One region of the Massilia litorea genome, then DNA from elsewhere that is predicted to be linked to it. Evidence: predicted binding sites of a transcription regulator. Region 1 holds the regulator's gene; each other region holds the start of a gene.

Region 1 (9,470 bases):
CTCGAAGGGCAAGTTCGAGTTCATGGTGCCGTATTACTTCAATATCGCGCCGAACCGCGATTTGACGGTGTTCCCGCGCGTCATGTCCGACCGCGGCCTGCAGCTGGGCGCCACCGCCCGCTACCTCGGCCAGACGGAGCGCGGGCCGTACGCCGGCGAGACCCATGTCGAAGGCCTGCTCAACGACCGGATCACGAAGACCAACCGCTGGCTGGTCAACTCGACCCATAACCAGACGCTGGCGCCGGGCTGGACCTACGGCTGGAACCTGCACGGTGCGTCGGACGACGAATACCCGAGCGATTTCTCGCGCAACGTCGCGGCCAGCGCCGAACGCCAGCTGGTGCGCGAGCTGTACACCGGCTACGGCACCCAGTACTGGAGCCTGACCGCACGCGCCCAGAACGTACAAGTGCTGCAGGAGCCGGCGGCGGTGGCCAATCCGGCGCTGGCGATCCCGCGTCCGTATGACCGCCTGCCGCAGATTAATTTTCACACCGGCCGTTACGATGTGAAAGGTTTCGACTGGGCGATCGACGCCGAAGCGACGCGCTTTTCGCATCCCACCTTCGACACCGGCAACCGCCTGCTGGCGGTGTCCCAGGTCAGCTATCCGTTTATCCGCCCGGGCTACTACATCACGCCGAAGGTGATGCTGCACGCGACCAAGTACAGCATGGAAACCAATACCCGGGGCGCGACCAGCCTGTCGCGCGCGCTGCCGATCTTCTCGGTCGACAGCGGCATGGTGTTCGAGCGCGATGCCAAGCTGTTCGGCAGCGCCGTGACCCAGACCCTGGAGCCGCGCCTGTTCTATGTGCGCACCCCGTACAAGAACCAGGACGAGTTCCCGATCTTCGACACCAACGAGGCCGGCTTCAGCTACGCCCAGCTGTTCAGCGAGAACCGCTTTGTCGGCGGCGACCGCGTTTCGGATGCGAACCAGCTCACGGCCGCCGTGGTGTCGCGCTTCATCGAGGCCGACGGCGCCGAGCGCCTGCGCATGGCGGTGGGCCAGCGGTTTTACTTTACCGAGCCGCGCGTGCAGATGCCGGGCCGCACCCAGGACCGGCAAGGCCGCTCCGACCTGCTGCTGGCGGCGTCGGGCCGCATTGTCAATAACTGGAACTTCGACAGCAGCGTACAATACGATGCGACCAGCACCAGCCTGTATAGCCAGAACCATGGCGTGCGCTGGACGCCGGGTCCGATGAAGGTGCTCAATGCCGAATACCGCTACGTGCGCGACAGCTTCCGCAATGCCGACGTGTCGGCCCAGTGGCCGCTCTCGAAGCGCTGGTATGGCGTCGGCCGCGTCAGCTATTCGCTGCGCGACCGCAAGGTGATCGAGAGCCTGGTCGGACTCGAGTACAAGGCCGATTGCTGGATCTTCCGCATGGGCGCGCAGCGCTTCGTGACGGCAGCCCAGGCGACCTCGACGCCGATTTTCTTCCAGCTCGAGCTCAGCGGCCTGTCGCGACTCGGTTTTGGTACCCCGCTCGAGTCGTTTACGAGGAGTATTCCCGGCTATACGCGGCTGAACAGCAACGTCGGCCGACCATAATAGGGTATCCCAATGAGGTATCCTTCTTGGTGGCGCCCCCGCAGGCGCGCCTCCAAGATCCGAACCACGGATGATTTTTGACCTGAATGAGTGCTTCCCAGACTATGCGTACTACCCGTTTGCATCACCTTAAGCTCGCAGCAACGCTGCTGTGCGCGCTCACGGCCAACGCCGCCCTGGCACAGGGTGCCAAGCCCGCGCCTGCAGCGGCGCAAACCACTGCCCCCGGCAGCGGTTTCCTGCCGCCCGCATCGAGCAGCGCCAATGTCATCGATTCGATCCGGGTCGTCGTCAACGACGAGGTCATCACCCGCAACGAAGTGCGCGACCGCGTCGGCCAGATCGTGCAGCGCCTGCGTTCCCAGAATGCCCAGCTCCCGCCGCAGGCCGACCTCGAGCGCCAGGTGATCGAAGCGATGGTCGTCGAGCGCGCCCAGCTGCAGCTGGCCAAGGAGATGGGCGTGCGCGTCGACGACCGCACGCTCGACGCCGCGATCGGCCGCATCGCCGAAGGCCAGAAGATGACAGTGCAGCAGATGCGCAACCAGATGGAAAAGGAAGGCCTGACCTTCGCTGCCTTCCGCGAAGAAATCCGCGGCGAGATCATGCTGCAGCGCCTGCGCGAGCACGAAGTCGACAGCAAGATCCAGGTCTCCGATGCCGAGGTCGACACCTACCTCGCCGCCGAAAAAGCCGCCGCCGCCGACCGTGTCGAAATGGACATCGCCCAGATCCTGGTCGGCATCCCGGCCAACGCCACGCCCGAGCAGATCGCCGCCCGCCGCGCCCGCGCCGACGAAGTCATGCGCCAGCTGCGTACCGGTGCCGACTTCGCCAAGATGGCCGCCACCTATTCGGACGCGCCGGACGCATTGAAGGGCGGCGCCATCGGCTGGCGCGACCCGGACCGCCTGCCGGAACTGATTTCCGAGCCGCTGCGCAAGCTGAGCCCGGGCCAGGTCACGCCTGTCATCAAGAGCAATACCGGTTTCCACATCATCAAGCTGATCGACAAGCGCAACCAGCAAACGGCGCCGGAACAGGCCGCCGTGGTCCAGCAGACCCGCGCGCGCCATATCCTGATCAAGGCCACGCCGGCCATGCCGGCCGCGCAGGTGAAAGCCAAGCTGGCCGAGCTGCGCGCCAAAATCGTCAACAAGAGCGCCACCTTCGAGGACCTGGCGCGCCAGAACGGCCAGGACGGTTCGGCCGCCAAGGGCGGCGACCTGGGCTGGCTGCAGCCGGGCGACGTGGTACCGGAATTCGAGACCGCGATGAATGCGCTGAAGCCGGGCGAACTGTCCGACGTGGTCGAGACGCCGTTCGGCTTCCACCTGATCGAGGTCCTCGAGCGCAAGAGCGAAGACCAGGGCAAGGAACGCGAGCGCCTGCGCGCACGCCAGGTGATCCGCGAGCGCAAACTCGGTGAAGCCGCCGAGGACTGGGCGCGCGAAGTGCGCGACCGTGCCTACGTCGAGTACCGCGAAGAGGCATAAGGCCGTGGGTAACACCGTGGCCGCGCCGCAGGCAGTGCGCCCGACCCTGGCAATCACCGTCGGCGAGCCGGCCGGCATCGGGCCCGAGATCGCGATCCGGGCCGCCTGGGCGCTACGCGACCAGGCCAATTGCGTGCTGGTGGGCGATGCCGCCTTCCTCGCGCTCACCGCCAGCCTGATCGACCCGGCCATTCGCCTCGCCGCGCTGTCGACCCAGGCCTTGCGCAACGGCGGCCTGCCGCATTTCGGCCGTGATCGCATCGCCGTGGTCGACGTACCGCTGGCGGCCCATGTCGTGCCGGGCGTGCTGGACGCGGAAAACGGCCGCGCCGTGCTCGCCACGCTGGACCTCGCGCTCGAGGGAATACAAGCCGGCTGGTTCGAGGCCATCGTCACCGCGCCGCTACAGAAAAGCACCATCAACCAGGCCGGCGTCGCCTTTTCCGGGCATACCGAATACCTGGCCGAAAAAACGAACACGCCGCAGGTCGTCATGATGCTGGCCGGGCAGCCGGCCGGCAGTGAACCCTATCTGCGCGTGGCGCTGGCCACTACCCACCTGCCGCTGCGTGCCGTGGCGGACGCGATCACGCAGGACGGCCTGGGCCGCGTCCTCGACATCCTGCACGCCGACCTGCGCGCCAAATTCGGCATCGCTTCCCCCCGCATCCTGGTCACCGGCCTGAATCCCCACGCCGGAGAAAACGGCTACCTGGGGCGCGAGGAAATCGAGGTCATCGAACCCGCGCTGGCGCAGGCGCAGGCGCGGGGCATCGATGCGCGCGGACCGTATCCGGCCGATACCCTGTTCCAGCCGAAATACCTGAGCGAGGCCGACTGCGTGCTCGCCATGTACCACGACCAGGGTTTACCCGTGCTCAAGCACGCCACCTTCGGGCGCGGCATCAACGTCACGCTCGGCCTGCCCCTGATCCGCACCTCGGTCGACCACGGCACCGCGCTCGACCTGGCCGCCCAGGGCCTGGGCCTGGCCGACTGCGGCAGCATGGAAGAGGCGATCCGCGCCGCCATGGCGATGGTAATCGCAAGCCGCGCACATTAAATCAAACGAAAGCACGAATGAAACACGTAGCACGCAAGCGCTTCGGCCAGAATTTTTTGACCGACAAGCTGGTCCTGAACAGCATCATCGAAGCCATCGATCCGCGCCGCGGCGAGGCGATGGTCGAGATCGGGCCGGGCCTGGCGGCGATGACGGCGCTGCTGATCAAGCAACTCGACCACATGCATGTGGTCGAGCTCGACCGCGACCTGGTGGCGCGCCTGGAAAAGGCGTTTCCGCCCGAGAAGCTGACCATCCACTCGGGCGACGCCCTGAAATTCGATTACGCGTCCATTCCCGTGCCGGAAGGGCAGAAGCTGCGCATCGTCGGCAACCTGCCATACAACATCTCGAGCCCGCTGCTGTTCCACCTGGCCGAGTTCGCGCACCTGGTCGAGGACCAGCATTTCATGCTGCAAAAGGAAGTGGTCGAGCGCATGGTGGCCGAGCCCGGCACCAAGGCGTATGGCCGGCTGTCGGTGATGCTGCAGTGGAGATATGACATGTCGCTGCTGTTCATCGTCCCGCCGACCGCCTTCGATCCGCCGCCGCAGGTCGAGTCGGCCATCGTGCGCATGGTGCCGACCCGTCGCAAGCTCGCCGTCGACGGCCCGACTCTGGAGGCGGTGGTGCAGAAGGCCTTCTCGCAGCGTCGCAAGGTGATTCGCAACTGCGTGGCCGGCATGTTCACCGAAGCGCAACTGGTGGAAGCCGGGATCGATCCGGGCGTGCGGCCGGAAAACGTCAGCCTGGAGCAGTACGTGGCGCTGGCGAATATCTTAAAGCCGGTGTAGGGTGGGCATGCCCACGCGGTGATACGTGGCGGCAAGATCGCCGAGCACGATAACGGAGCCCGCTCGTATCACCGCGTGGGCTCGAGAGCCCACCCTACGGTGCACCGCCGTCTCGACCTCATCCTTCTGCACCGCACAATCGGCTTTTTGCGCGCTTCATCGCGCGCTTTCCGCGTTTCGTCGCACGCCGATGGAAGCGCAAAGGGCCGCTTGCTAATCTACTCCCATCGAAAGCCCGAACGCAGACGCAAACGGGCCACCAACCACCGAAGGGAGCCTGAAATGAACGTCCTCAAACACATGGAATCGCTGTTCCTGGTCGCCGCACTCGCCGTCGTCGGCACCACCTACGCCAGCGCCCAAAGCTACAAGGCGCAAGTGCGCGCCGACTCGATGGTCTCGGTCGGCAGCGAGAAAGTGGCCGTCGTCAAGGTCAGCGGCAAGCGCCTGCCGGCTGCCACCAAGTTCGGCTGAGCCGGCCCCACGAAAACGCGGGCAAAAAAAAGCCCGCCGTTGCGGGCGGGCTAAATCCAATTCTTTTCTGAGGAGAGTTGGAGGAGACAGGTGCAATTATGCTGCACCACAACATATACGTCTAATTTTCTTTCAGAATGATCGACATAGGTGTTGTGAATGTCTCCTTCAGCTTGCTCAGCTCGGGTTGTTGACGCAATTGACCGTAATCGTGTCGACTGCGTTGTCACCCATGGTGCCGGCGCCGTTGGTGACGGTGCAGGTCTGGGTAGCAGGCTGCTTGTACACGGTGACGCCATAGGTCTGGCCAAAGGTCACGACGGCTGGGAACACGAACTTCGTCGGATACGTTCCGTCGGTACCCTTGGCTATCGTCACCGAACCGCCGGTGCTGCCGTTAATCAATTGCAAGCCATCGCTCGCCAGGCCGGTGATCGTTCCGCCGATCGTATTCGCCACCAGCGAGCAGCTGATCACGGCGTTGATCGTCGTCAGGCGACCGGCCGTATCGGCAGTGCCGCCGGCCGGCGTGCAGGTCTGGTGCGCGGGGTTCGTTTTCACGGTGACGCTGTACGCTTTGCCGTAGTCGACCTCGCCCGGGAAGCTGTAGTTGACGTTCTTGACGTTATTGCCGGCATCCAGGCCCGCCGGCTTGACCGCCAGGTCGTTCGTCAGGTTGTTCTGAAGGACGAGACCGTCGTACTGCAGGCCGATGACCGTTCCATCTATCGTATAGCTCGAGGTGCCGCCGCCGCAGGCCGCAAGGCCGGCTGCCAGTGTCAGCGCGCACAGCGCCAGGATCGATTTCTTCAAAATACTCTCCACAGGATGTGATTAAGGCGCGGTGCAGGTGACGTCGACGGTCGCGCCGGCGGTGGTCATCGTGCCGGAGCCGTTCGCGATGGTGCAGGTCTGGCCTTCCGATTTCAGCACGGCCAGGCCGTACACGGCGTCTTCGGCAATCTCCGTCATCTGGACGGTCGCATCGGTCGGCGCAACCACCTTGCGGTCCGCGCCATTGACGAGTTCCAGGGTGCCCGGGTGCGGGCCGGTGATGCGGGCCGTCAGCGGATAGGTCTGCAGGGTGCAGACGATGCGCACGGTCGAGACGTTGAAGACCGCCTTGCCGGTACCGGTCCCCTGGACCACCTTGCAGCCATCGGTGCCGCCCGGCGTCGACGGCTTCGTATTCGGGGGCGAGGCGACGACCTTCACGTTGTACGTGGAATCGGTTTCGACCAGATCCTTGAACACGAAACTGGTCGCGCCGGCAGGAACTTCCAGGCGCGGACCGTCGTTGTTCGTCAGAACCAGACCCGCCTTGGTGTTGCCAACGACGCTGCCGCCGACATACAGATTGCCGCTGCTGCCACCGCAGGCGGACAGGCTCAGCGCGCAGGCCAGCGCAAGGCCGGCACGCAGGGGGGAACGAATCATAATTTCTCCAAAAAAGGGGAGGGACAAGGCGCGCAACCCGAGGCACCCAGTCGCATGGCAGAAGTTTGCCCATCATTTTAGTGCATTTGACAAGCCTCGGGCTCATTCGGCTTCGTATCAAGCTGTAACAGCACGCTGCAAGGGTGGGCGCACCGGCGGCGCGTTTGCATTTCGCCGCTGGCCTCGCTATGCTGGGCCTCCATACACGACCGCCGCCGATGAAGCCTTCCTACCGCCGCCCCTGGCCCAAAGCCATCCTGTTCGACCTCGACGATACGCTGTGGCCGATCGCCCCCGTCATCGTGCAGGCCGAGCAGACCCTGTTCGCGTGGCTGGCCAGCAACGCGCCGCGCGTGGCCGAACGGTTTACCATCGATAGCCTGCGCCAGGCCCGGCTCGAGCTGCTGGCGCGCCGCCCCGAATTCCAGCTCGACCTGGGCGCGCTGCGGCGCGCCGGCCTGATTGCCGCCTTCGAACAGGCCGGCGAGGATGCCGACAAGGTCGAGCTGGCGATGACCGAATTCTTCGCTGCCCGCAACGCCGTGATTCCCTACGACGACGTGCTGCCCGGCCTGCTGCGCCTGAAGGGGCGCGTCCTGATCGGGTCGGTCACGAACGGCAATGCCGACCTGCAGACGATCGGCTTGAGCCACCATTTCCACGCCTCGGTCTCGGCGCCCGGTTTCGGCCGCGCCAAGCCCGATGCGGCGATCTTCCATGCCGCCTGCGAAGCGCTCGGGGTGGCGCCGCAGGACGCCGTGCACGTCGGCGACGATTTGTTACTCGACGTGCAGGGCGCGCAGCGCGCCGGGCTGCGCGCGGTCTGGATGAACCGCACCGCCAGCCGCAGGCACCTGGAAGAGGGCGTGCAGCCCGATGCCATCGTGTCGAACATGGATGGCCTCATCGACTGGCTGAAACGCGAGCACAGTTAGCGCCAGGCGGCGCGCTGAGTTCCCACACCGCAGGCTGCAAGGTGCATAATAGCCGTGCAACCATTCTGCGCGCCACCACTCCCCATGCAACTTGAACCCCGAGCCCAAACCCTGCTGAAAGCCCTCGTCGAGCGCTACATTGCCGACGGCCAGCCGGTCGGGTCGCGTGCGCTCTCGAAAATTTCCGGCCTCGACCTGTCGCCGGCCACGATCCGCAACATCATGGCCGACCTCGAGGAGATGGGCTATGTCGCCAGCCCCCACACCTCGGCCGGCCGGGTGCCGACGCCGCGCGGCTACCGCCTGTTCGTCGACACCCTGCTGACGGTGCAGCACCTGGACGGCCAGCACGGCGTCGACGCCGAGCGCATGCGCTTGTCCGTCCAGCAGCCGCAAAAGATCATCGCCAACGCGGCGCAGATGCTGTCCTCGCTGACGCAGTTCGCCGGCGTCGTCCAGAGTCCGCGCCGCGAGTCGGTGTTCCAGCAGATCGAATTTTTGCGCCTGTCCGAAAAGCGCATCCTGCTCGTGATCGTCGATCCGCGCGGCGACGTCCAGAACCGCCTGCTGCTCACCGAAGTCGACTACACGCCGGCGCAGCTGATCCAGTCGGCCAATTACCTGAACCAGAACTTCGCCGGCCTCACCTTCGACGAAGTACGCCTGCGCCTGACGGGCGAATTGCGCCGGCTGCAGGAAGACATCGGCGGCCTGATGCAGACGGCAGTGGAGGCGGGCAGCGAGGCGATGGCCGAGGGCAGCGAAGAGATGGTGATCTCGGGCGAGCGCAATTTGCTGTCGGTCTCCGACCTCTCTTCGAACATGAGCTCCCTGCGCCAGATGTTCGAGATGTTCGAGCAAAAGACCGGCCTGATGCAATTGCTCGACATGTCGAGCAAGGCGGGCGGCGTGCAGATTTTTATCGGCGGCGAATCGAAGCTGGTGCCGATGGACGAGATGAGCGTGGTCACCGCGCCGTATGAGGTGAACGGCAAGATCGTCGGCACGCTCGGCGTCATCGGCCCGACGCGGATGGCGTATGAACGCGTGATTCCGATTGTCGACATCACGGCGAAACTGCTGTCGAATGCCTTGAGCAGCTCATGAAAAACGGCGCCATCGGCGCCGTTGTTCATTGCGGTTCGGCCGCGCTCAGCTGCCGCCGCGGTGCGGGCAGGCCGGCTTGATGCAATTGCCGTAGATCGCCAGCGCGTGCTCGGCGATTTTGAAACCGCGCTCGCTGGCGATCTTGTTCTGGCGCGATTCGATTTCTTCGTCGAAGAATTCCTCCACATGGCCGCAATCGAGGCAGACCAGGTGGTCGTGGTGCGAACCGGCATTCAGTTCGTAGATCGCCTTGCCGGTTTCGAAGTGGTTGCGGTTCAGCAGGCCGGCCTGCTCGAACTGGGTCAGCACGCGGTAGACGGTTGCCAAGCCCACGTCCATGTTCTCGGCCAGCAGGATTTTATAGACGTCTTCCGCCGTCAGGTGCCGCACTTCACTGTTCTGGAAAATTTCCAGGATTTTCAGGCGCGGCAAAGTGGCCTTCAGGCCGCTCGCCTTCAGGTCGGTGGGACTGTTACTCATGTTTGTTACTCGTAGATAGGCGGAGTGCTTTATGATATAGCGTTTTGGAAGCTCCCGCTTACGTTTTGAGGTTACTTATGCGCGTCTTTGATGCCGTTGTTTATCGTGTAGTGCATCGTT
Region 2 (9,470 bases), 1.4 Mb from region 1:
CCAGCTGACGGCGCACCGGGCGCTGGTGGTCTACGTGGCCGGCGCCGAGGTCTATTCCTGCGGTATGCACAACTTCGGCTTGCCGGAAGCGATCACCAGCGGGGGCGACAAGACGCAGGCGGCCGACATGCTGCGCTTCTTCACCCGCTACCTGCTCGAACGTTCTCCACAACTGGCCGATGGCCACACCTTTTCGGTCAGCGAGGGCAAACCCGTGTACCGGGTCGAAAAGGTGGCGGCGGTCGATTACGGCGAAGGCTCGCTGTTCAATAACCCCTACGGCGCCTGGCGCCTGAGCCCGGTGGCCCCGGAAAAGAAGGGCAACTGGTGGGTCCGCAACCGGCAATAAGTCGACTGGCGGCCGTTCGCTAGCCCGGCAGCAGGGGCTCGAGATCGGCCGGCAGCGGCAAGGGGCCGTCGAACACGCTTTGCTGCTCCGCTGTCGGATGCGTCAGGAACAGCGCGACGAGGGCAATGAACAGCCAGGCGAGCGAGTTGCGCAGCGTGGACCGTTTCATGGGCTTTTCCTCCTGTTCGGTGCTGGTCGAACCCATACTGTAGACCAGCGCGCACGGACACACCCGGGCGCACGATTCGATCGCTCCAGGTCGTCGGCAGGCCTGGGGCCGCATTTCAGAACTGTCGCGTTTGCGCATATCGGCAGCGTTCTGCATTGTCCAATTCGATGGCAATTCGTTGCCGATTCGTCAGTACCTCCCTCTGGTAAAATACGCGCGACCCTTTTCGTCGTGCCGGCGGTTTTGTCCGGCATGTGCATGCACTACCCTCCACCATTCAATCCATGTTTAGTTTCTTTAAAAGAAAAAAAGCCGCCGACACACCGGCGCCGGTCGAGGTTGTGCCGGCGCCGGTTGTGCCCGCCCCTGCGCCCGCCCCGGCGCCTGCTACACCTGCCCTGGCACCTGCCCCGGTAACGCAAGCCGTCCCTGAAGCCGACCTCTTCATCGAAGAAACGGCCGAACGCCCGACCAGCGAAGCGGAAAAGAAACGGTCCTGGATGACGCGCCTGAAGGCGGGCCTGTCCAAGACCTCGAGCAATTTGTCGCTGCTGTTCGTCGGCGCGCGCATCGACGAAGACCTGTACGAGGAACTCGAGTCCGCGCTGCTGATGTCGGATGCCGGCATGGACGCGACCCAGTTTCTTCTCGATAGCCTGCGCCGCAAGGTGAAGGAGGACAAGCTGCTCGACGCCGCCGCCGTGAAGGCCGCGCTGAAAACGCTGATGATCGAGATGCTCGCGCCCCTGCAAAAGCCGCTGGAACTGGGCCGCCATGAGCCGCTCGTGATGATGATTTCCGGCGTCAATGGTGCGGGTAAAACCACCACCATCGGCAAACTCGCCAAGCACATGCAGCGCTCGGATCAGTCCGTGCTGCTGGCCGCCGGCGACACCTTCCGCGCCGCTGCGCGCGAGCAGTTGATGGTCTGGGGCCAGCGCAACAACGTCACCGTGATCTCGCAAGCCTCGGGCGATCCGGCCGCGGTCGCCTTCGACGCGGTGCAGTCTGGCAAGGCACGCGGCGTTGACGTCGTGATGGTCGATACAGCCGGCCGCCTGCCGACCCAGCTGCACCTGATGGAAGAACTGAAAAAGATCAAGCGCGTGATCGGCAAGGGCATGGATGGCGCCCCCCACGAAACCGTGCTCGTCATCGACGGCAATACCGGCCAGAACGCGCTGGCGCAGGTGAAGGCTTTTGATGACGCGCTGCAGCTGACCGGCCTCGTGATCACCAAGCTCGACGGCACGGCCAAGGGCGGCGTGCTGGCCGCGATCGCGCGCACGCGTCCGGTGCCGGTGTACTTCATCGGCGTCGGCGAGAAGCTGGACGACCTGCAGCCTTTCAATGCAGAAGAGTTCGTCGAAGCGCTGCTCGGATAAATGCAGATGATCGAATTCCACTCCGTTTCGAAGCAATATTCCGCCGATGCCACCGCCCTGCGCGAGGTATCCCTGAACATCGACAAGGGCGAACTGGTCTACCTGGCCGGCCCGTCCGGCGCCGGCAAGTCGACCCTGATGAAGATGATCGCCGCCATCGAGCGTCCGAGCAGCGGCCGCGTGATCGTGTTCGGCCAGGACATCGGCAAGCTGGGCAAACCCGGCATCCCCTTCCTGCGCCGTAAACTCGGCCTGATCTTCCAGCACCAGCGCCTGCTGAACGACCGCAACATCCTCGCCAATACGATGCTGCCGCTGCTGGTTACCGGCGCCCCCAAGGCCGGGGCCGAGCAACGGGCCCGGGCCGCGCTCGACAAGGTCGGCCTGCTCGACCGTGCGAAAGCCCATCCGCTGGAACTGTCCGGCGGCGAACAGCAGCGCGTGGCGATTGCCCGTGCGATCGTCAACCGGCCGCAGATCATCCTGGCCGACGAGCCGACGGCCAACCTCGACCGGGTGGCCGCCGACAAGGTGCTCGACGCCCTGCGCGCTTTTCATTCCGTCGGCGTGACCTGCCTGATTTCGACCCACGACGAGCAGGTGCTCGACGGCGCGGCGCGCGTGATTCGCCTGGAACATGGCCAACTCGTCCCGACTGACCGTGTTGGAGGTGCGGCATGAGCCCCTGGATCCGCCAGCACCAGTTCGCGCTCGGCGCGGCGCTGTCCACCCTGCGCAAGGCGCCCGGCAGCTTCCTGTTCAATGTGCTCGTCGTCGCGGTGGCGCTGGCGCTGCCCTTCGCCGGCATCACCCTGCTCGACAACGTGCGTCCGATGTCGGAGCAGTTATCGGTCGATCCGGAAGTAAGCCTGTTCGTGAAACCGGGCGCGACGCGCGAAGAGGCGCAGGCGCTCGCACCCCGGCTGCGCCAGATCCTGCAGGGCAGCAAGGCCAGGATCGTGTTCGTGCCGCGCGAACAGGCGCTCGACGATTTAAAAGACCGCAGCGGCCTGTCCGCCGCCCTCGACACCCTGGGCGAGAATCCGCTGCCCGACAGCTATGTGATGAAACTGGAAGGTTTCAATAGCACCGTCGAGGCCGCGCGCATCGACGGCATCGTCGAGCAGATGGGCGCGCTGCCGCAGGTCGATACCGTGCAAGTCGATTCGGCCTGGGTGAAACGCCTGGCCGCCCTGCTCGGCATCCTGCGCCTGGCGCTACTGTTGCTGGCGGTCACGCTGGGCGTGGTGGTGATTGCGGTCGTGTTCAACACAATCCGCCTGCAGGTCCTGACCCAGCGTGAGGAAATTGCCGTCTCGAAGCTGCTGGGCGCGACCGACAATTTCATCCATCGTCCTTTCTATTACACGGGCGCCCTGCTCGGGCTGTGCGCCGGCGCCGTGGCGCTGGTCGCGGTCGCGCTGGGCCTGCATCCGCTCAACAATGCCATCGCCGAGTTCGCGCGGCTGTATGCGTCGGAATTCCAGCTGGCGCCGCTCGGCGCGTTGGAAGTGGCGGGCTTGCTGGCCATCAGTGCCGGACTCGGCCTGGTCGGGGCCCTGCTGTCGGTGCAGCGCCACCTGGCGCGCATGCGCTGAGGCCGCGCAGGGAGACGAAGGCAGTATGGCCGGGCGATTCTGCCCGGGCCATATCGCCTGCCCATGTTGTGCCGCCCTGCAAATTTTCACGCCCCCATTTGTAGGTATTGACGCCGCCAGCGCGCCAGACATCTTCCCTTCTGAGCGCTGAACTTCTTCCTCGGTGCGCCAACTAACAGAAACCACGTGTCCCGGACCCGTAACCTGAGTCCTGACCGCTGCCGCATGTCCGATACGTTTGAGCTATCTCAACAATAATGCAAGCCTCTGTTCTACAGTAAATTGCTCTATTTTCGATTCCGCAAAGAAATACTTTGATGAAACTTAAACGCTCTTCCGATCCGGGGGCGTTGCTGGCACTCTCCCATGGGGAGTGCTAATATATGTTCTCAAGTGAAGGTAAACAAGATCTGAAACGCATCCGGCACAGGCTTGAAGATAAGCGTGCCATCAGTTTCCGGGATGTCCCGGGAACCTGATCGATGCAGCAAAGATTACTCTACGAGGAAAATGATGATGTCCGCACAATCCGCACTGGTTCCGACCAGCAGTCGTGCCTTGAACCTCGGTTTCACCGGCAATCTCGGCAATATCGACGCGTATATTTCCGCCGTCAACCGCCTGCCGATGCTGACCCACGAGGAAGAGGTTTCGCTGGCAAAGCGGCTGCGGGATGCGAATGATCTCGACGCCGCGCAAAAGCTGGTGCTGTCGCACCTGCGCCTGGTGGTGTCGATCGCGCGCGGCTACCTGGGCTATGGCCTGCCGCACGCGGACCTGATCCAGGAAGGCAATATCGGCCTGATGAAGGCCGTGAAGCGTTTCGACCCGAACCAGGGCGTGCGCCTGGTGTCGTACGCGATGCACTGGATCAAGGCCGAGATGCACGAATACATCCTGAAGAACTGGCGCCTAGTGAAGGTCGCCACGACCAAGGCCCAGCGCAAGCTGTTCTTCAACCTGCGCAGCAACAAGGTGGGCCTGGACGCGATGACCCCGACCCAGGTCGACGACCTGGCGAAGATGCTCGACGTCAAGCGTGAGGAAGTGATCGAGATGGAAACCCGCCTCTCGGGCCGCGACATCGCCCTGGAAGCGCCGACCGACGACGAAGACGACAAGTTCTCGCCGATCGCCTACCTGTCCTCGGACCAGCAGGAACCGACCAAGGTGCTGGAAGCCGAGCAGGTCACGCGCCTGCAGTCCGAAGGCCTGGAAACGGCGCTGGGCAAGCTCGACCCGCGTTCGCGCCGCATCGTCGAAGCGCGCTGGCTGGCGAACGACGACGGCTCGGGTGCGACCCTGCACACGCTGGCCGAAGAGTTCGGCGTGTCGGCCGAGCGGATTCGCCAGATCGAGTCGGCGGCTTTGAAGAAGATGAAAGGTGCGCTGGCGGCGTTTGTGTAAGCAGCCAGGCGTTGAAGGACACGGCGGCCCCGCGCGGGCCGCTTTTTTTTTTGGCAAATTTGTTGGTCAATGTAACGGGCCGCATGGTTTCAAACGGTGAACGCGTGGGCAATGCCCACCCTACGTTACGCCACAGTTGATTGAACTTGCTGCGGACGGTGGTGCACCGTAGGGTGGGCATTGCCCACGCGTTACGGCGTTCGATCAACTGCGCCCTAACTCAGCACATCCGCCCAGATCTGCCGCGCCCAGGCATCGGCATCGACACCTTCCTGCGCAGATGCATGCTCGGACAGCACGCCGGCCCCTTCCGCCTGCATGCTCTTCTTCGCCGCGTCGTACCGGTACAGGGTCGAGATGTGCATTGCCTGCCGGTCGTCGATATAGCTGTAGCAGGTATTGGCAAAGGCCGGTGCCGCGTCTGGCGCCTGGCCCAGCATCAGGTCGACAACGGCACGCGCACAGATCTTCGCCTGGGCGTTGGCCATATGGGCCGACTTGGGCAAGCCCGATTCGATCGCATCGCCAATGACGTGGACCCGGGGCAGTACCGTCGAGGCATAACTGAGAAAGTCGACCTCGCACCAGCGCCCCTCGCTGTTCGCCAGGCCGGCCTCCTGGGCAAGCTTGCCCGCGCGCTGGGGTGGAATGATGTTCAGTACGGTGGACTTGACCGTATCGAACGCGGTCCTGACGGTCTTCGTCGCCACATCCACTCCCTGCAGCTCGCTGCCCGGCAGGTAGTCGATCAGGCCGGGATACAGGTCACGCCATGCCCGCTCGAACAGGGCCCGTTTCGAGGTGATGACGGGATTGGCGTCGAGCACCACGACCTTGGACCGGGGTTTGTGCGTCTTGAGGTAAAAGGCGACCTGGCAGGCGCGCTCATAGGGCGCGGGCGGACAACGATAAGGCTGTGGCGGCACCACGATCGTGAAGACGCCGCCGTTCGGCATGGCGATCAGCTGGCGCTGCAGATTGCGCGTCTGCGGTCCCGCTTTCCAGGCATGGGGAATCTGCTCCTGGGCGCCGGCGAGCGCGGGAAAGGCGTCGTAGATGAAATCGATCCCGGGGGCGAGGATCAGCCGGTCATACGACAGTTTTTTATCTGCCATGACGATGCGCGACTTGTCCGGGTCGATCGCCGTGACGCCGCCGCGCATGAATTTGACGCCATGGTGCTGCTGCAGCGCATCGTAGGCGAAGGTGAGTTGCTCCAGCGTTCGTTGGCCGGCCAGCACGCGGTTGCTGACCGGGCAAGAGACGAACTGCGCGTTCTGGTCCACGAGGATGACCTCGATGCGTCCGCCGCTCAATAGCCTGACGTACTTGGCCGCAGTCGCGCCGCCATAGCCGGCGCCGACCACCACGACACGGCCTGGTGAAGCGCTCCTGCGCTTGCCGGATGCCTGCGCCATGGCTGTCCATGCCGACCCTGCCAATGCCCATTCGAGAAGCTGGCGTCTGCGCATCGCCTCACTCCCATTCCAGAACAGGATAGATCAGGTTGACATTACGCCGGTTGACGACGTCAAAAAGCTGCCAGCGTCCGCGCTCGGAGGCCGCCGCCGTCCCCATCGTCTCGGTCATGCCGGTGCCGTTTTTGATACTGGTACGTACGTCGCGCAGCAAAGTCGTCAGGTAGGCGCGCTGCCTGTCCAGGGCCTGGTACTTGTCGCGTGTGACGGGGCCGTGTCCCGGAATGGTCGCGACGGCCGGCAGCCTTTCCAGTGCATCCATCGCAGAGAGCCAGCCCTTGATGTCGCCATCGACGGCGGGCGTGCGCTCGATGAACAGCAGATCGCCCGTCCACAGGGTGCCGCTCGCGGCATCGAACACGGTCAGGTCGTTGTTGGTATGCGCACCCGGCCAGGCCCGGAGTTCGAGCTTGCGCCGGCCCAGGTCGAGGCTCAGGCGGTCCTGCACCGTCTCGTCCGGGGCGACGAGGGTGCTGTTGTCGGCCGCGCCGCCCAGCTGTTTTTTCAGGTTGCGCACGTACATATCGCCGCGCAGGGCCATCGCCTGGGGCAGCATGGCATGGCCGATGAATCGGGGTTGCGCACCAGGCTTGTCGTCGATGAAAGCGGCGTTGCCGAATACGTGGTCAGGGTGCACATGCGTGTTGATCACGTAGCGAATGGGCAGCCGGGTAATCGCGCGCAGCGCTTCCTTCAGGGCCATGCCGACCGCATACGAGCCGCCGGTATCGATGACCGCGACCGCGTCCAGGCCGACCACGAAGCCGATGTTGGCGATATCGCCGTCGTAACCGTCGTCGACGTCCTTGTGCTGCCCGATGTGCACGTACACGCCCGGCGCAACCTGCTCGAGACGCAGCGGCGCAGCGTCGGCATACGCAGTGTGCGCGGCTGCCAGCACGACCAGCGCGCGGACCAGGCGCCGCACCTAGCCTCCGACGTCCAGCGACTGGCGGAAGGTGGCGCCCCGATTGTCCTGCAGGACGACTTGCAAGGTGCCGGGCTTGTCGGCGAAGAAGCCAAACTGGATCGAAGGATTCTCGCTGATGCCGATATTGGTGTCGGCCATCAGCACCGGCTTGCCGTTGTACGTGACGTCGACCTTGTTGATGAAAAAGGCGGGCCGGAATCCATGCGTGACCAGGTCGCGCTGCAAACCGGTGTACATCGGGTGCCTGATCAGCAGCCTTGCCTGGTTGACCTCGCCTCCCTTGAAAGGCCCGTCCAGCGCCATCTTCATTTGCCCCGCCGCGGCGACCGCTGCCGCATCGCCGCTGGGCGCCGGACCGGCGCAACCGCCCGAGGCTTTCACGGTCACCGCATTCACATAGTAACGGCCATCGCTCGACTCCGCCACGACGTGCACCGGGGAATCGGATTCGAAGCGGATCCTGGTCGCGATTTCTGCTTTTCCACTCTGCGGAAGAAAGTGGAAAACCGCCGTCAGGGGCACCGGGTTTTCGTCGACCAGCACCGTGACCGACTTGATGTACTGCTGTGCCGTCATCGGATGATCGATGCTGAAGGCGAACGGGACCTGGTCGCCGCTGGCCGCGCGCGCCGGCGCAGTCAGACGGATGAAAGGCGCCGCTTCCAGTTTCTTCCCGGGGAAGAGAGACTGTTGCAGCGAGGCCCAGGCGGCATTCGCCTCTTGTGCCGGCGCTGGTAACGGAGACGCCGACCAGGCCAATATCGCCAGGCTGAAGACCCAGGAAGAGCAGCGGCTGCCCTGCAGACGGTTTTTCATCAAATCAACCTTTATCCATGAAGGATGCACGTTTCATTGCCGAACTTGGCGCCCTGTTCTTCCCTGGAGCGATGTAATGACTATAACGCAGGAAGGCCGTAAAGCCCATCGTGTTCCATGCGGCGCGCTGCGGCGTGTTATGAAGCAGTCCTGCGTCGGCTCCGCGGGCACGAGCGTTCGAGCCAAAGCCACTAATGTAAGCAATTGTTAAGTCTGTCAACAAGCTGGTCAGCTGCGTCGTTAATGGTCGGTAGGATGTGACCATGCACTACCAAACAACCAACCGAGGAGCTGCACCATGAAAAAAATTACCGCTACCCTGATCGCGAGCCTGTTTGCCACCGTTGCCGTCGCACAGACGCCAGCGACGCCTGCAACCTCGGCAACCCCAGCCGCGCAAGCGAGCACGGACACCACCACGCCGAAAGCAGCGTTCGTGGATAACAAGGATCTGAAGGCCAGCACGCAAACCAACGGCAAGCTGGTCAAGAAGGTCAGCAAGGCCGATGCCAAGGCGGCGGCAAAAGCCGACAAGGACGCCAAGGCGGCAGCGAAAGCCGAGGGCAAGGGCGCCGTCAAGGCGGACGCCGATACCCACGGCGCGCATGTTTCCGAAACCGCCAAGACCAAGTAATCGTTTTGGACACATGAAAAACACCCGCGAAGATCGCGGGTTTTTTTATGCCCCTTGCGATAGCGGCAGCGGGCGTATCCAGGACCCTAGGGCCGGCCGGTCACGCGCTGCACCATCGCGTAGAGCACGGACATCTGCAAGCCGCTCGTGAGCGCATAGTTCGGATCGTATTGGTTGGCGTAGCCCCACCAGTCAAAGCATGCCTTCGGATTCGTGGGGCCGGGCGCACTCGACGCAATGGTGTCGGGATACAGGACCACGAGTCGGTTCGTATCGGCCCACTCGTTAATGCCGGCCTCGGTGACCCAGCGGTTTCCGATAAGCGACTCCGCTTGCAGGCAGCCATGCATGGCAAGGACGAATCCGCAGGTTTTCCCTTGCGTGCAGGTTTTAGGGACAAAAATCTTCCCGGTCGAGCTCATCGAGACGTTCGGCGACGCCCCGAACTCGGTTTGGTCGAATGTCGACAAGGTCCCCGTCAGCTTTCCGTTATTACGTGGGCTCAAAGGACCGAGGAACATCGTCAGCCAGGTTTTCACCGAATCGTACACGGCGCCATTGACGGTGCAGTTCACCATGTAGGGGCTCCCGAGCGTGCCGCAGGGGAGCTCGCCGTTTGGAGATTCCCAGCCGTGAGCGGCGGGGAAGGCATTATCGAAGCGGACATTCGCACCGTAATGCTGGTATTCGGAATTGAGGTCGG
Region 3 (9,470 bases), 590 kb from region 1:
AACGTCTGGGCAAAGGCAAGCAAGGCCTCTTCCAGCACCGACAGCTTCAAGCGGTACGTAACCGTGCGCCCCTGCTTGTCGGCCTCGATCAGGCCGGCGTTGACGAGCACGGCGAAGTGCGCCGACATGGTCGGCTTGGAAACGTCGAACATCGCCGCCAATTCTCCCGCACCGATGGGTCCGGCCTGCAGCAGCTGCAACACCTTGCGGCGGGTCGGATCGGAGAGGGCTTTGAATACGGTGCTCATGGAATCGATTATTAGCTAACCATCGAACTATTGCAAGCGCTTTCGCGCACCGAACCGCAAGCTCCTCAATCTTTCGTGCGCACGAATTCCAGGATCGCATTCCACTGCCCGCTCGTCACCGGCGAAATGGAAAGGCGGCTGCCTTTCTGCAGCAGGACCATGTCTTCCAATACGGGCATGGCGCGCATCTCGGCCAGCGTCAAATAGCGCCCCTTTTCTTTCGCCTGGACGTCGACCGATATCCAGCGCGGCTGCGCCTGTGTCGCTTTCGGGTCGAAGTATTTGCCGGCACTGTCGAATTGGGTAGCGTCGGGATAAGGGCCGCTCGCCACTTCCGCTATTCCCGCGACACCGGGAACGGCGCAACTGGAGTGATAAAACAGGATGCCGTCGCCGATTTGCATGGCGTCGCGCATGAAATTGCGGGCCTGATAGTTTCTTACGCCGAACCAGGCGACGGTCTGGCCCGGTGCGGCGAGAACGTCGTCGAAACTGACTTCATCGGGCTCGGATTTCATCAACCAGTAGCGCATCGGATCTCCTGAAAAAAAAGCAGGCCGATAAAACCTGCGCGCGTAAAAAAGCGGCTGCGTGCTTTTGCTCGCAACCGCTTCATGGAATGTAGCCCCGCCTGTGCCGTTTTTTGCCGGCATCCCGAACCTGATGGCTCAAGGTGGTCACAGTCAGTTCAATTTCGGGTTCGTCGAACTAGCGACGCTCACGCCCATCAAACACTATCCCGCAACCTATGCATGTAAATGGTTCAAGGAATATATGGCAATCTCGAACACCGCAGGGTGCCTCGCAGTTTACTCGCTTGAACCGTCATGTCAAACGAATTTGCCCGGTCAGGACAAATTTTCCTGCGGCGCCAGGGTGTGGTCGAGGACCTTGTGCATCGCTTCGAGTTTTTGTTTCACTTCGAGCATCGTCATGTCCGACAGCGGTCCCTGCGGCGACTTCACCGAGAGGAATTCCGCGGCCACGCTGAGCGCGGCCATGACCGCGATGCGGTCGTTGCCCTTGACCTTGCCCGAATCGCGCAGCGCGGTCATCTTGCCGTCGAGATAGCGCACGGCATCGCGCAGCGTCGCCTGTTCGCCTTCCTTGCAGGCCAGGCGGTAAGGCTGGCCCATGATCGTCACATCCAGGTAAATCATCGGGCAGCCTCGGCATCCAGGGGTTCGGCGGCGTCTGCCGCGCTCTCTTCCGCGCTACCTTCCGCGTCTTCCGCTTCTTCCGGCGCAGGCAATTGCTCGATCACGGCTTCGACCTTGTGCTGGACCTCGACAAGGCGTTCGACGAGCGCCATGTTCACTTCGTTCAGTAACAGGTTGGTCTGGCGCAGTTGCGCATTCTCGCTGCGCAGCGACACGACCAGCTCGGCGAGCCGCTCGATTTTGTCGGATAGGTCTTGGAATTCGGAAATCATTCGTAACTATAGGTCTGTTCTGGTTAGACAGTCAACAGGAGAGCACAGCCTGCGCCCTGCCCGGCGGGGACCACAGTGTATAGCGTCGCGGCGGGTAGCCGCGCGCGGCAAGGCTTATCTGGCTGCATTTCGGTAGCAGCGCTGCGCCTGCATATCCGGAAGCGCAGTCCTTATCGCCTTCCATCCCCTCGTTTGACACCGATCAATTCCCCACCAACAGTGCGTCAGCCGTCTTGGCATCGGTGCTAGTCTCTCCGCTCCGTACCTGCGCCGGCCACGGCCCAGCAAGCTGCCGCGTCATCCCGGCAGTTGAGGCAAAACAAGCTCTTGCAATTTATTTTGCAACATCGCCGCTTGAAATACCCTGATGTCGTCCCTATAATTAGCACTCGTTAGATGAGAGTGCTAACAACCTCTTTCAAAGCTGCGGCGCAGTATGCGACGCGGCAATCAACGCAAACAAAGCTAGTCCAAACCACTGAATAAAGGAGTTTTGCATGAACCTTCGCCCTCTGCACGATCGCGTTATCGTGAAGCGTCTCGACCAGGAAACCAAGACTGCCTCCGGCCTGATCATCCCTGATGCAGCCGCCGAGAAGCCGGACCAGGGCGAGATCCTCGCCGTCGGCAATGGCAAAGTCCAGGACAACGGCACGCTGCGTGCACTGGAAGTCCAGGTTGGCGACCGCGTCCTGTTCGGCAAGTACTCGGGCCAGACCGTCAAGGTCGACGGCCAGGAACTGCTGGTGATGCGCGAAGAAGACATCATGGCCGTGCTGGTCAAGTAATCCTCCCCTCAGAATATCTCTCGGAGAAATAAAAAATGGCAGCTAAAGAAGTAATTTTCGGCGACGCAGCGCGCGCCAAGATGGTTGAAGGCGTCAACATCCTCGCCAATGCAGTCAAGGTCACCCTGGGTCCTAAAGGCCGCAACGTCGTGCTGGACCGCTCGTTCGGCGCCCCGACCGTCACCAAGGACGGCGTCTCGGTCGCGAAAGAGATCGAACTCAAAGACAAGCTCATGAACATGGGCGCGCAGATGGTCAAGGAAGTCGCTTCGAAGACCAGCGACAACGCCGGCGACGGCACCACCACCGCGACCGTGCTGGCACAAGCCATCGTGCGCGAAGGCATGAAGTTCGTTGCCGCCGGCATGAACCCGATGGACCTGAAGCGCGGCATCGACAAGGCAGTTGCTGCCACCGTCGAAGAGCTGGCCAAGATCTCCAAGCCATGCACCACCTCGAAAGAAATCGCCCAGGTCGGCGCGATCTCGGCCAACTCGGACTACTCGATCGGCGAGCGCATCGCTGAAGCGATGGAAAAAGTCGGCAAGGAAGGCGTCATCACCGTCGAAGACGGCAAGTCGCTGAACGACGAACTCGACATCGTCGAAGGCATGCAGTTCGACCGCGGCTACCTGTCGCCTTACTTCATTAACAACCCGGACAAGCAAGTCGCCATCCACGACAATCCGTTCGTTCTGCTGTGCGACAAGAAGATCTCGAACATCCGTGACCTGCTGCCGGTACTGGAGCAAGTTGCAAAGGCCGGCCGTCCGCTGGTGATCGTCGCCGAAGACATCGAAGGCGAAGCGCTGGCGACCCTGGTCGTCAACAACATCCGCGGCATCCTGAAGACCGTTGCCGTCAAGGCGCCTGGCTTCGGCGACCGTCGCAAGGCCATGCTGGAAGACATCGCTGTCCTGACCGGCGGCCAGGTGATCGCGGAAGAAGTCGGCCTGACCCTGGAAAAGGTCACGCTGGCTGAACTCGGCCAGGCCAAGCGTATCGAAGTCGGCAAGGAAAACACCATCATCATCGACGGTGCAGGTTCGGCTGAAAACATCGAAGCGCGCGTCAAGATGGTGCGCGTCCAGATCGAAGAAGCGACCTCGGACTACGATCGCGAAAAGCTGCAAGAGCGCGTGGCCAAGCTGGCCGGCGGCGTTGCCGTGATCAAGGTTGGCGCTGCCACCGAAGTCGAAATGAAGGAAAAGAAAGCACGCGTGGAAGACGCGCTGCACGCCACCCGCGCAGCCGTTGAAGAAGGCATCGTGCCAGGCGGCGGCGTCGCCCTGCTGCGTGCCCGCGCCAACCTGCAAGTCAAGGGCGACAACCCTGACCAGGAAGCCGGCATCAAGATCGTCCTGCGCGCAATGGAAGAGCCGCTGCGCATGATCGTCCAGAACGCAGGCGAAGAAGCATCGGTCGTCGTCTCGGCAGTGCTGGGCGGCACCGGCAACTACGGCTACAACGCCGCCAACGGCACCTACGGCGACATGGTCGAAATGGGCGTGCTGGACCCAGCCAAGGTCACCCGCTCGGCACTGCAAAACGCAGCGTCGATCGCCGGCCTGATGCTGACCACCGACTGCATGGTGTCGGAACTGGCTGAAGACAAGCCAGCCGGCGGCATGGGCGGCATGGGTGGTATGGGCGGCATGGGCGGTATGGACGGCATGATGTAATGTCCTTGGGCGCCGGTTCGCCGGCGCCCTGCTGCAGTTTGAAAAGCCCGCACGGTTCGCGCCTTGCGGGCTTTTACTTTTGGGAGATTGCGATGCCTGTCGTGAATGCGGAAGACCTCGAGGATGCGGTATTGATTGTGTCGGAGCCGGGAACCCCGGACAAAGCCTGGGTATCCCTCGATACGGGCCAGGTGCACATCCGCTCGGAGATGGTCGATGGGGAACTGGCGTCCCTGCCGGACGATATCGATACCTCGGAGCGCTACATTTCCGTGCCACACATGAGCGAGCTCGATCTCGGGCTGGAACTGGTGTTCGATTTCGCCGACGCAGCGATGGCTGACGATGCCGATCGCGTACGCCAGATGTTCAAGCGTTCGGATGCGTATCGCCATTTCAGCGAACTGGTCGAGGAGCGTGGCCTGACGGAGCGCTGGCATGACTTCCGCGAGGCGCAGACGCGGGCGGTGCTGGCGGGGTGGTGCGAGGAGAACGGTTTGCAGTTGGGCTAGCATCCGCGTGGGCATGCCCACGCATGTGCGGCTGCAAACCGTTCGCGTGAAAACACTGCCCGGGACCGGCGCACGATTTACTGGCTCGCCTTCCCCCGAAACCGCTTCAACTCCTCCTTCATATACACCGCGCTGGCCACCGCCTTCCCTCCCCCGCACTTCACGAGATACGGCTTGCCGCTCATGCTGCTCTGCGTCGCTCCACGCTCGATGAACGACTCCGCGTTCGTGACCAGGTCGCGCTTGACGAGGTAGTCGTACTTCTTCTGCAGATGCGCACGCGCCTCCGACCCGTCGTGCCAGCTGCCGTTGCGGTTGAACTGGCAGCCCGGCGTCGCCACGTAGTCGAGCAGGTGCGCAATCTCGGCCTGCGCCTTCGGTTCCGGCGCCGCAAGCGCCGCGCCGTGCAGGGTGGCGACCAGCAGCATGGCGCCCGCAAATCGAAATACGGTCATCGTGTTTCCTCCGGGGTGGCAAACGAACATGCGACGAGTCTAGCACCCACACCGGGAAGCGTCCGTCAGGCCGGCATGCCGAGATTGCCCGGCATCTACACATCGGCTAGTATGGCCGCACGTTTTCCACGAGGTTCCATCATGATTTCACGCGGCGCACAGTTGCTGAGTTTCTCCCTGCTGGCCGCGGCCCTGCTTGCCGGCTGCAAGGACAGGCAGCCGCCGGCCGCGCCGCCGCAGCCGGCCAAGCCCATCGTGCAGCAGAAGGCCGAACCGGCCGTCACGCGCGAACAGGCGATGGCCGCACTGCTGGCGTTGCCGGAAGTGAAGGCCTGGTCGCAGGACATCGAAAAGCGCTCGCGCGGCAAGGCGCACGGGGCCGTGATCGAAGACGACCCGACACCGCGCGTCATCAACGGCATGTCGTACTGGCAGCTGAGTTTTGTCGAGAACCGTGCGGACAAGGTGCAGCGGCGCGAGAGTTTTCTGGTGGCGAAAACGGGCGAGCAGATTCTGGTGGACGACACGGCGAACGATACGGTGGTATCGCTCGACGAGTGGCGGCGCGGGATTCGGCGGGTGGAGACCAAATCGGCGGATTGATGTTGCGCGACGCGAAATCGACAACATCGTTAACGGACGCATGACGCAGGGTGGGCTCTTGAGCCCACGCGGTCGAACCATGAAGCAGTCGAAACGAGTACCGACATTTTTTCGCGCGCGTGAGCGATGGTGTTGAAGCCGCATCGACGCACATGTCAGACCGCGTGGGCACAAGTGCCCACCCTACGTTTCTCAACTGTCCAGGTGTGAAATCAAGAGCCTGCGCTGCTCGACGTCGCCTTCTCGCCCATTATGCGCATCGACCGACAAGCCCACCGCCATGATGTCGATGAACAGCAGCTGCAGGATCCGCGAAATCATCGACAGGAACACAGTGCTGTCCTCGGCGTGATCGACCGCCAGGCACACGCTGGCCTTGCGTGCGAGCGGCGACTGGCTGTTGCCGATGGCGATGACGTCGGCGCCGCGCGAACGGGCGATGTCGACCGCCTGCAGCAGCTCCGGCAAGCGCCCCGAATTCGAGATCGCGATCACCACGTCGCCCGGCCCGAGCAGATCCGCCGCCAGCGCGAACAGGTGCGAGTCGCCGTACAGCGCGGTCGGAATCCGGAAGCGGAAGAATTTATGCTGGCCGTCGAGCGCCACCACGCGCGCATTGCCCAGCGCGTAAAACTCGACCCGGCGTGCGCGGCTCACCAGCTCGATCGCACGGTCCAGCGTGTGCACGTCGAGCCCGTCGCGGAATTTCAAAATCGCCGACACGGTGTTGTCGATCACCTTCGCCGACAGGTCATGCGTGCTGTCGCTGTTCCTCACCTGGCTGTGGCGCACCGGGATCGCACCGGTCAGGCTGCTCGCGAACTTCAGTTTGAAATCGGCCAGGCCGAGGAAGCCGAGCGAGCGGCAGAAGCGGATCACGGTCGGCTGCGAGACTTCCGCGCCGCGCGCGATATCCGCGATCGGTTCGTTCAGCACCAGGCGCGGCTGCTCGAGCACGAGCGTCGCCACGCGCTGCTCGGCGGGCGTGAGCTCGTGGCGCAGCCCCTTGATGCGGTCCATCAGCGTGTTGGCGCCGCTACGGCCACGCAGGTGTTCGGAGAGGATGGTCGCGACCCCGTGGAAGGCGGGGTTCGGCGTCGTGATGACATAGGTCGGAATGTCGGCCAGGTAGTGCGAGAAGCGTCCCTTGGCCTCGAAGCGCGCGCGGAAGGGAGAGCGTGCGAACCACTCCCCCATGCGCGGCACGATGCCGCCGCCAATAAAAATGCCGCCGAAGGCGCCCAGGGTCACGGCGAGATTCGCCGCCGCGGCGCCCAGCATGCCGCAGAAGACTTCCAGCACCTCGATGCACAGGGCATCGTTTTCATCCAGGCCCGCGGCCAGGATGTCGGCGGCCGTACGGCCTGGGGCCTGCACGCCATTGCGCAAGGCCAGCGCCTCATGGATCAATTCCATGCCGGGCCCGGAAATCAGGCGTTCGTTCGACACGTGCTGCCAGGCGCGCCAGGCGTGCCGCAGGATCGCGAACTCGCGCTCGTCGCCGGGCGCGAAGTTCACGTGGCCGCCTTCGCTGCCCAGGGTGACGAAGCCGTCGCTCGTGGGAATCAGGCCCGAGACGCCGAGGCCCGTTCCCGGCCCCAGCACGCCGATGACGGCATTCGCCGCCGGCTTGCCGCCGCCGACCTGCAGCAGGTCGGCAGGCAGCAGCACGGGAATGGCCATCGCCAGCGCCGTGAAATCGTTCACCACCAGCAGCGTCGACAGGCCCAGCTCGCGCCGCACCGCCTCGGTCGAGAATTCCCAGGCGCGGTTCGTCATGCGTACCTGGTCGCCGTTGACGGGATTGGCCACCGCAAAGGCGGCGTGCTGCAGGTTCAGGTCGAGGTGGTCGCGCAGGTAGAAGCGCACCAGCGAATCGACACCGTCGAACTCCTCGCACTTCAACACGGCCACATGGCGGAAGGTGCCGGGCGCCGTCTGCAGTGCGAAGCGCGCGTGCGTGGCGCCGATATCGGCCAGCAGGCGCGGGCCGTCGGCGAACGCGGTGCGCTCGAATTTCTCGGCGTCGGGCGCGTTGCCCATCAGGCGAGCGTACCGAACCAGGCGCCGTAAGCCGGCAGCGTGACGCGGCCGTTTGCCGCTTCGCCCGGCAGGCCGTGGCCTTCCAGGTCGTGCGCGCCCGCCGTCTCCGGCCAGGCTATCGTTACCGGCGCGTTCGACAGGTTGAAGGCGGCCAGCACGGTCGGCTCTCCATCGAGCGTGCGGCGCAGCGCCAGCACCGGCTCCGGCGCATCGAAGAAGGAGATGTCGCCACGGGTCAGCTGCGGCAGCTTCTGGCGCCAGTGGATGATGCGGCGCGCCGCGTTCAAGGCCGATGCGGAGTCGAACTCCTGCTGCGACACGGACGCGGCAAGATGCGGCACCGCGACCGGCAGCCAGGGCGTGCCGGTGGTGAAGCCGGCGTTGGGCGCGGCATTCGTCCACGGCATCGGGGTGCGGCAGCCGTCGCGGCCCTTGAATTCCGGCCAGAAGGTGATGCCGTACGGGTCCTGCAGCAGTTCATACGGCACATCCGCTTCCGGCAGCGCCAGTTCGTCGCCCTGGTACAGGCAAGGCGTGCCTTTCAGGGACAGCTGCATCGCCAGCACCATCGCCGCGAACGCCACTGGCGCATCCTCGCCGCGCCAGCGCGTGACGACGCGGATCGCATCGTGGTTACCGACCGACCAGGACGCCCAGCCGCCTTTGACGCGCGCTTCGAATTCCTCGACCTGGGTGCGGATGTGCGCGGCCGTGAACTGCGGCGTGAGCAGGTTGAAACTGTAGGCCATGTGCAGCTTGTCGCCGTCGGCCGTGTACTCGGCCATGCAGGCCAGGGCGTCGTCGGCACCGACTTCGCCGATCGAGACGGCGCTGTATTCGTTCAGCAGCGCGCGGATCTGCTGCAGGAAGGCGATGTTTTCCGGACGCGTCTTGTCGTAGATGTGGGACTGCATGCCGTAGGGGTTGACGTCGGTGACCGAGGCCGTGTCGCGGGTGGTCGCCGGCGGATTGCTGCGCAGCTGGGTGTCGTGGAAGTGGTAGTTACACGCGTCCATGCGCACGCCGTCGACGCCGCGCTCGAGCCAGAAACGCAGCGCGTCCAGGTGGGCCTTCTGCACGTCCGGGTTATGGAAGTTCAGTTGCGGCTGGCTGACCAGGAAGTTGTGCATGTAGTACTGCTTGCGGCGCGTGTCCCACTGCCAGGCGGAGCCGCCGAAGACCGACATCCAGTTGTTCGGCGGGTTGCCGTCCGGGGCAGCGTCGGCCCAGACATACCAGTCGGCCTTCGGGTTGTCGCGGCTGGAGCGGCTCTCGGCGAACCACGGGTGCGCATCGGCCGTGTGCGCCATCACCTGGTCGATCATGATTTTCAGGCCGAGCGAATGCGCCTTGGCGACCATCGCGTCGAAGTCGGCCAGGGTGCCGAACAGCGGATCGACGTCGCAGTAGTCGGAGATGTCGTAACCGAAGTCCTTCATCGGCGACTTGAAGTAAGGGGACAGCCAGACGATGTTCACGCCCAGGCTCGCGATGTAGTCGAGCTTCGCGGTGATGCCGGGGATGTCGCCCACGCCGTCGCCGTTCGTGTCGAGGTAGCTGCGCGGGTACACCTGGTAGATGATGGCTTCGCGCCACCAGTCATTGTTGTGCGTGGAGGTCTGGGTCATGACGAGGTCCGGTTGGTGGTTTTTACGCAATATACAGCAGCTTTTTCAATTTTACAATCTGCACCCAGCTGCATTTTTC

Evidence for each region. The regulator HrcA, encoded in region 1, represses chaperone genes, less so after heat shock. The targets are predictions, from matches to a motif close to TTAGCACTCNNNNNNNNNGAGTGCTAA.
Region 2: the regulator HrcA is predicted to act here: its motif matches at 3,855-3,881, upstream of rpoH (RNA polymerase sigma factor RpoH).
Region 3: the regulator HrcA is predicted to act here: its motif matches at 2,063-2,089, upstream of groES (co-chaperone GroES).

The regions. Positions count from the first base shown of each region.
Region 1 is NZ_CP062941.1:1,711,352-1,720,821, forward strand. It holds gene LPB04_RS07580 (LPS-assembly protein LptD) at 1-1,564, shown strand, start outside; gene LPB04_RS07585 (peptidylprolyl isomerase) at 1,669-3,060, shown strand; gene pdxA (4-hydroxythreonine-4-phosphate dehydrogenase PdxA) at 3,065-4,123, shown strand; gene rsmA (16S rRNA (adenine(1518)-N(6)/adenine(1519)-N(6))-dimethyltransferase RsmA) at 4,141-4,917, shown strand; gene LPB04_RS07600 (hypothetical protein) at 5,200-5,391, shown strand; gene LPB04_RS07605 (hypothetical protein) at 5,569-6,204, opposite strand; gene LPB04_RS07610 (hypothetical protein) at 6,226-6,828, opposite strand; gene LPB04_RS07615 (HAD family hydrolase) at 7,047-7,763, shown strand; gene hrcA (heat-inducible transcriptional repressor HrcA) at 7,848-8,870, shown strand; gene fur (ferric iron uptake transcriptional regulator) at 8,916-9,350, opposite strand; gene LPB04_RS07630 (outer membrane protein assembly factor BamE) at 9,428-9,470, shown strand, end outside.
Region 2 is NZ_CP062941.1:287,026-296,495, forward strand. It holds gene LPB04_RS01175 (DUF4261 domain-containing protein) at 1-349, shown strand, start outside; gene LPB04_RS01180 (hypothetical protein) at 369-518, opposite strand; gene ftsY (signal recognition particle-docking protein FtsY) at 803-1,903, shown strand; gene LPB04_RS01190 (cell division ATP-binding protein FtsE) at 1,910-2,584, shown strand; gene ftsX (permease-like cell division protein FtsX) at 2,581-3,501, shown strand; gene rpoH (RNA polymerase sigma factor RpoH) at 4,015-4,908, shown strand; gene LPB04_RS01205 (NAD(P)/FAD-dependent oxidoreductase) at 5,124-6,380, opposite strand; gene LPB04_RS01210 (quinoprotein relay system zinc metallohydrolase 2) at 6,385-7,314, opposite strand; gene LPB04_RS01215 (quinoprotein dehydrogenase-associated SoxYZ-like carrier) at 7,315-8,133, opposite strand; gene LPB04_RS01220 (hypothetical protein) at 8,432-8,767, shown strand; gene LPB04_RS01225 (extracellular catalytic domain type 2 short-chain-length polyhydroxyalkanoate depolymerase) at 8,854-9,470, opposite strand, start outside.
Region 3 is NZ_CP062941.1:2,298,673-2,308,142, reverse strand. It holds gene LPB04_RS10215 (metalloregulator ArsR/SmtB family transcription factor) at 1-248, opposite strand, end outside; gene LPB04_RS10210 (EVE domain-containing protein) at 314-781, opposite strand; RNA gene ssrS (6S RNA) at 869-1,050, opposite strand; gene LPB04_RS10200 (cell division protein ZapA) at 1,097-1,408, opposite strand; gene LPB04_RS10195 (hypothetical protein) at 1,405-1,680, opposite strand; gene groES (co-chaperone GroES) at 2,178-2,468, shown strand; gene groL (chaperonin GroEL) at 2,504-4,150, shown strand; gene LPB04_RS10180 (UPF0158 family protein) at 4,243-4,662, shown strand; gene LPB04_RS10175 (YfeK family protein) at 4,740-5,117, opposite strand; gene LPB04_RS10170 (hypothetical protein) at 5,259-5,720, shown strand; gene LPB04_RS10165 (glucokinase) at 5,913-7,763, opposite strand; gene LPB04_RS10160 (alpha-glucosidase family protein) at 7,763-9,391, opposite strand.